3 regions of the Paenibacillus sp. FSL H8-0034 genome follow, and region 1 is predicted to be linked to each of the others. Evidence: riboswitches for the same ligand, from Rfam matches in the RefSeq annotation. Region 1 holds a riboswitch; each other region holds the start of a gene.
The links. Region 1 has a riboswitch for cyclic di-GMP ahead of NST47_RS04940 (FapA family protein). Riboswitches for the same ligand answer to the same signal wherever they lie in the genome.

Region 2: another riboswitch for cyclic di-GMP. It lies ahead of NST47_RS26985 (hypothetical protein); the one in region 1 lies ahead of NST47_RS04940 (FapA family protein).
Region 3: another riboswitch for cyclic di-GMP. It lies ahead of NST47_RS27675 (Spo0E family sporulation regulatory protein-aspartic acid phosphatase); the one in region 1 lies ahead of NST47_RS04940 (FapA family protein).

Annotation. Positions count from the first base shown of each region.
Region 1 is NZ_JBBOBS010000001.1:1,062,600-1,064,867, forward strand. Features, by position in the region: gene NST47_RS04935 (PfkB family carbohydrate kinase) at 1-660, shown strand, start outside; cyclic di-GMP riboswitch class I at 910-992, shown strand; gene NST47_RS04940 (FapA family protein) at 1,095-2,268, shown strand, end outside.
Region 2 is NZ_JBBOBS010000001.1:5,970,837-5,973,104, forward strand. Features, by position in the region: gene NST47_RS26980 (exopolyphosphatase) at 1-322, opposite strand, end outside; gene NST47_RS26985 (hypothetical protein) at 530-826, opposite strand; cyclic di-GMP riboswitch class I at 912-1,004, opposite strand; gene NST47_RS26990 (carbohydrate binding domain-containing protein) at 1,230-2,268, opposite strand, start outside.
Region 3 is NZ_JBBOBS010000001.1:6,129,526-6,131,793, forward strand. Features, by position in the region: gene NST47_RS27665 (voltage-gated chloride channel family protein) at 1-151, opposite strand, end outside; gene NST47_RS27670 (hypothetical protein) at 345-758, shown strand; gene NST47_RS27675 (Spo0E family sporulation regulatory protein-aspartic acid phosphatase) at 842-1,030, opposite strand; cyclic di-GMP riboswitch class I at 1,066-1,152, opposite strand; gene NST47_RS27680 (sporulation protein YjcZ) at 1,405-1,524, shown strand; gene NST47_RS27685 (DUF3153 domain-containing protein) at 1,699-2,268, shown strand, end outside.

The DNA.
Region 1 (2,268 bases):
GACGGAGAGACAAGGGTGAACGGTAACAAACTGAAGAGGGCGGAGTTCGATGAGACCTGGCTGGATGACGTTGCCGTGTATCATTATGGTTCTGCGCCTCTGAGTGAAGGGCGCTCACAGACCTCAGCCTTGGCAGCAGCACGTCGAATCAAGGCGGCAGGCGGTCTGACCTGCTGCTGTCCCAATTCGAGTGCTATTTTATGGCCGGATGAAGAAACGATGCGGCAGGACCTGCGGAACCATATCGGGACGGCCGATATCGTGAAGATCAATGAGAAGGACGCAGCCGCCCTTACGGGTCTGGAACCTGCGGAAGCCGTCCAGCAGCTGCTGGATATGGGGGCAAAGGTAATTGTCGTGACGCTTGGCGAATACGGCTGCTGTGTGGTTACACGCCAGGCCATGACTTCGGTTCCCGGTATTCGTGTCAAATCGGTAGATCCCTCAGGCGCTGGTGACAGCTTTGTCGGTGCGATGCTGCTCAAGCTTGCGGAGTGTGGAGCGACTGCAGAGCAAATCGAAACCATATTTAATGACGAGGAGCAGGTACGCTCTATTTTTTCTTTTGCCAATAAAGCAGGTGCTATGACAACTACGCGTCGTGGTGTGTTTGCTGCTCTGCCAACGATGGCGGAGCTTGAAGGTATGGAGGATTCGTGAACAATTCCACTAATGGTTTCCAGGGATTCGACAGGAGCTCTTAGGAACTTCCATTTTATCGCATGAAATCGACAAAAAAATCCCGATATAAGTAGAAATCAATTGTAAAAGTGATGTAAGAATGTTACTATTTAGTCATATAATTATCGATTTCATGGTACTTACGAATTAGTCTTGGCCATTTGTTACAGGCATTTAGTTCTAATGGAATAAATCTATATTTTTACATTTTTTGCAATAATCACTCACATACGATAAAGGCAAACTTGCTGAAAGGCAAGGACGCAAAGCAATGGACCTAAAGATATTTCTATGGTCGCCATGCCACCGAAAATGGGAGAATACGGATGAGCTTAGTGAGATGAGACATCTTTCCCGTTACTTGGGGAAGGTGTCTTTTTTTGTGAATCCGGATAATGGAAAGGAAGACGAGAATGACGATTCCTATCAAAGAAACTGAGATCATGAAACTGTCCCAACCGTCGTCAGCGATTCCCAAAGTGGATACATCCTCCTCCAAGCCGATAAGGGCTTCTGAAGGCGGTAATGATGAGCATAATTGGATTTGGGTCCACAACGATCACATTCATGTTCAAGTGGATACGGCGAAGGGTGCACTTCCTGTTATCGAAGCCAGCTATCCGATAAGCCTGATCATTGACGGTGAGTTGGTAGAAGGTCCTTATGCCGTTAAGGGCAAAGAACGAATGGAATGGAAGGCTGAACATGAACCCTTGTTCCAGATTCTTGTATCCGAGGATCAGATGAAAGTATTCCTGATTGTACGCCATACACAGCTTGTTCAACCCAGATTGAAAAACACAGAGCCGGCCACTAAAGTGACGCTTGAGCTGGATCGGGAAGCAGGAAAGCTGATCCGCAAATTGGAGCTGGCTGAGGTGACTCAGGAGCTTTCCCAGTTATCGATTTCATACAATCTGGATATCGGGAGTATATATCAGGAGCTGCAGGAGCCGACCTTTAAGCCTGTTCTCGTTGCACAAGGCAGCTATCCCGTTCCGGGTGAGGATGCGCGTATGGAGCTGTTTTTCACTGAAGCGGTAGAAAGGGGCTTCATGGAGGTCGGCGGTGGAATGGATTATCGGAACTCGCTGAAGATTCCTTCAGTTCGCAAAGGTCAGGTTATTGCCAAAAAAATCAAGGCTGTCGAAGGTATTACAGGCTACAATGTGCACCGTCAATTGGTGATTCCCCCCAAGCCGCAGGATGTAAACGTTATAGCCAGGGAACATGTGGAACAACAAGGTGATACTTTTATCGCGATGAGGGAGGGTAGGCCGCGGGTAACGGGTACCCATACCTTGTACTTGGATATTTCAACCGCTTACATTGTTTCGGGTGACGTGAACCTAAGCACGGGGAATATTGTTTTCTCAGGTGACGTAATGGTGTATGGCGATGTTACGGAAAATATGACGATTGAAGCGCTCGGTACAATTTATGTGGTTGGCTGTGTGTACGGAGCCGTATTGACCGCTACGGGAAGTATTATTGTAAAAGGCAATGTTGTGAAAAGCAAGCTGTGTGCAGGCTACTGCGGTGAAAAGGTCGTTCGTATTCAGGAGGACTCGCAGGCATTGTCTGTGC
Region 2 (2,268 bases), 4.9 Mb from region 1:
TAATGTTATCGATGTCACCAAAACGTTCCTTGCCACCATAGTAATCATATACAACACGGGCAGCGCTTGGGGCCACACGGGTCTCGCCTTTATATACGATTTCTGGTCCTGTCCGCTCCAACTCACTCGAATGGTGGTCAAACCATAAACCGCAGCCGGGTACATACGGGACATTCGCCAAAATATCATTGTCATTGACTTCAACCAATCCATCCTGCATATCCTTCGGATGAACGAATTTCATTTCGTCGATCATGCCCATTTTTTTAAAGAGCATTGCACATACCAAGCCATCAAAGTCGGATCGTGTAATTAAACGCATGGTCTTTCCTCCTATATAGTCCCGTTGAACTATAGTAATCTATCTATTATTATAAACAATGGACCTAATAGAGACAATAGCTGGAAGCAGAAAAAAGCATACCTTTGGCCGTGTCAGCTCCAAGATACACCTGCATAATCTCCTAAATATAACCAGATTCCATTTTATTTATCTACATCGCATGTCAATATTATTTCCATTCTCTGCTTAAGCGAGACTCTGCTCATTAGTACGAAAGCTTAAATAGTGATATAAGCTGACAAATAAGTCATTTTCCAGATCGCAGCGAATCGATAGCTTGACCTCTCCGCGCCAGTAGAATGTTATCAGATGACCGGTTTTCCCCATCACCATTTCCACATCCCACCATGGATTCCGCAAATCAAATATCTCACGGTTAATAAACATCTTGGGGCCTTCATTCGACAAATAAATGCCGATCATGTCGGTGCCAACCTTCGTATAAAATCCGGTTCTTGTCATCATATTTCTATTTTCGTTCATCTATGATCCACCTCTCTTATCTCTCAAACAAAAAGACTCCTGATCCATTGGTCAGGAGTCGCAGTTATATGCGCATCACAGTACCTTCGGCAGCTGGCTGGCTGGGTGCATCTTGCTTGCACCGTAAGCCCCTATAGTTTTGCGTCACAAGCTTCCACTTGCTTTGCCATTATCGAGAATTGAGCTATAATTATTCGACAAGTTTAAGCATATAAGATAAGAAGCTCATTATAAATGAATCTGTAGACCCAATTAATCAAATTATACAAGTCTAATTACCTAAATTATCATTTATGATAGATGACACTAAGACATTACAATGCCACTATCGTACTCTTTGATGAAAAAAGAAGCCTCGACCACTATAAAAGTGACGAAAGCTTCTACTAAGCTTTACTCCAAATTAAGGCTCATTTGGGGTGACCGTGAGTCTATATTCAGCATGAAAGGTTCCATATACGGCCGTTATCACGGAGGTTCCCGCACGCAGCGTGCTCACCGTTCCCTCGGCAGATACCGTTGCTACACTCACGTTACTGCTGCCATAGGTTACTCCTGTTACCCCGTTCACTACAGTGCTGTCATTGTAGCTTGCGCTCACCGATAACTGGGTTGAGCCTCCGGCCTGCACAGCTGTAGAGCCGGCAAGCGAAATACCCGACAATGCGGGACTGCGCTGCTGCTCAAACGCTTCCACTGCCTGAAGAAGAGTAATGTAAGCTGTGTTCAGCTGCGATGTGTTAACGGCGCTCAGCTTCATGGGTGAAGTGGTCGAGTAAACGACAAAGTATCCCGGACCTGTTAAAGGATTAATGCTGTCAACCTCGTCAAACACGAGTTGATCGTCGACATACATGACCAGGCGGATACTCCCGCTTACCTCTATCGCTCCAAATTTCAGTTTATGCTTGGTGCCGCTTGTAATCTGGGTATTGGGCAGTACGCCAAAGCGTGGTGTGAAACCAGCCAGTTCCCCAAACAGCATTTCCCTCGTGCCATTGACCCACTTCTGTACCTCCCACACATCTTCCTTCACAATGATCATATAGCTGCTGGCTCCTGTTCCCATCGCAATTGCGGGATTCGAGGAACGAATGGCAAAGCTGGGCCAATCCCCTTCACTGTACGTATACTGCATATTGAGCTCGAACAAATCGCTGCCAAAGGTTTGCCTCTCATAGCCTACACCTCTGCCGAATACTTCCACGTAACCATCCTTAGGCGTAATCGGAGAGGTCCATCGATCCAGATCCCGCAGCATTTCATTACTGACGGCACTTCCGGGATTCAGGCTTTGCAGGTAGTCTTCTGCCGAATCTATTGCATTCTGCAAGCCAGTCTTGGAACCTGCGGCATACTCCCCATAGTCTGCTCCTTCCGATGCATTGTCGTGCATCTGCACGGCTTCTGAAATCGTGCGCTGCAATATTGCCTCATTTACA
Region 3 (2,268 bases), 5.1 Mb from region 1:
ACAGAAATAGCGCCGAGGCTGAGCCCGTCATAACGCCCACTACACCCGCCACCACTAACCACCACAGTACATACTTGATGAAAGCCAAGTACTGAAACCTCCGACTGCTAGAGAAAACCCGCTCTCCCCATTTTATCCGCAAGTTGTTCATATTCCTTGTCCACTCCCCGAACACTCTTTCACGTAATAATACCTCTCATGACATACAGGCGCAAGAAATTAATCCGGCTTAGGGCATAATTGATATGACGAATCCCTATCAAACTTTAGCAGGATGTGCTCAATTACCTTTTTATTCCATATAACTAGATGTTAAAATATTACTATGCAAAGGAGGAAGAAAAATGGATGACACTTCTGATCTAAACCCCATCGACTATGCTCAAATCATTATAAAGATTAACGCTTCGATACAGCCTGCAAGCAAGTTCGTCAAAGAGCTGTATGAACATCCTGATAAGAAATGGGATCCCGATAAACGCATTCTGAATTTAAAGGAAGAGTTAATTTCATTGGTGCATTGTCAACATGAGATTTTAGCATTAAATGTGCCTGATCTATTTTTAGTCGAGCACGTACAACTAATGTCGGCCTATCAAGATATAACTAACGGAACTCAAGAAATGATCCATAGCTTTGATGCGAACACAGGTGTACTGAACTCAAATCGTTATGAATCCGGTTATGCATTACAAAAAGAAGCTATCCATAAAATCATACCTGTTTTACAAACCATCATCAGAAAACTAACTCCATAAAGGCACATAGACCCTTAGCACACGCTCATTAAATGGCATCAAAAAAAGAGCTGCATGTCTACAGCTCTAGCATTTATAAGTATTTAATTTTGATATTTAATAAATTTATTCAATTTTCGATCAAGCATTACACTAAGTTGGACCAAGAGAGGGTCATGTAAACTTTCCGTTTGATCATACACATTGACCATGCAATTTTTTAAGGCCTCAATCTCTGCAACAAGCAAAACCAATCTTACTTTTTGAAGCTGTCGACTTTTAGTAAGCTCCATACACATTCCTCCTTTGGTTTTGAAAAAGAGAGTATTTCGGTAACTGGCTGGCATAGTCGAATTGACTTTAGCCCCTAATAGTTTTGCGTCCCCATTTTTCAATGGCTTTGCCTTTTTCGATATTGCGTATGCGATTCTATTATACTACAAATATCGCTATTTTTTATAGAATTAAAGCACTAAATCTTCGACATTATTTGCGTTTTTATTGAATTTTTTGTCATTTATTATCATACTATTTCCTTTATTTAAAGAAGTTTAATATTGGGAGGACTTGCTCTTTTCAATGGCTATTACCCATTTTTGCATCTGTCCAATCACGTATCCGCTGACATTCATAACATGCACTATACAAGGCGCGAGGAGGGATCAACATGGGTGCACTCGGAGTTGGCGGAAGCTGTGCAAGTTGTGCAGGTTATGGTCTTGGAACTACTACAGCTGTTATTCTGGTTCTCTATATTCTGCTTGTTATTATTTTAAGAACATTTTAAAGTAGTGACCTAACCACCTCCCAATCAACTCGGGAGGTGGTTACTGACTACCATTTCGGCGTCTGGACATAAAATATCAGGGTCATCCTCAAATTTTTACTATTTGGCTTCCTAAATAGTAATCGGCGCTATATAATGGTTAATGTTGTGAAATAATAGATATGTGGGGTACATATGAACAAAAAATGGCTGTTATTCGTAATATTGAGTTCTGTTATCATTTTGTTAAGCGGTTGTGTTAAAGGGGATTTTCATGTAACGGTGAACCGGGATCAGTCTGCAGAGTTGGATTACAAATTAGCCTTAAGCTCTCAGCTAATCGGATTAATGAGTATGAATAGTGCAAATAAGACGGATATGTTAGGTGAATTAAAAAAGAATTTTGAAACGGATGGCTATCAGGTCTCGCAGTATAAAGATGGAGATTACCAAGGTGTACAAGCCAAAAAACATGTTAAGGATGTTAAGGAAATTAAAAATGTCGGTGTCAATCAAGGCAATATCAACGCCGAAAACAAGATTGACATGACAGTTGATAAAGGCTTCATCTTTAATACCAATCATGTGATAGGTAATTTTGATTTAAGCAGCATGAAAGCCGATGCCAATGATACGATGGGCTTGCAAAAAATGATGATCAGTCAGATCGATTTAAAATTCACGCTGACACTACCGGATAAAGCGGAGCAGCAAAATGCATCCAGAGTACTGGACGATGGCAAGACCTATCAATGGGATCTGCTG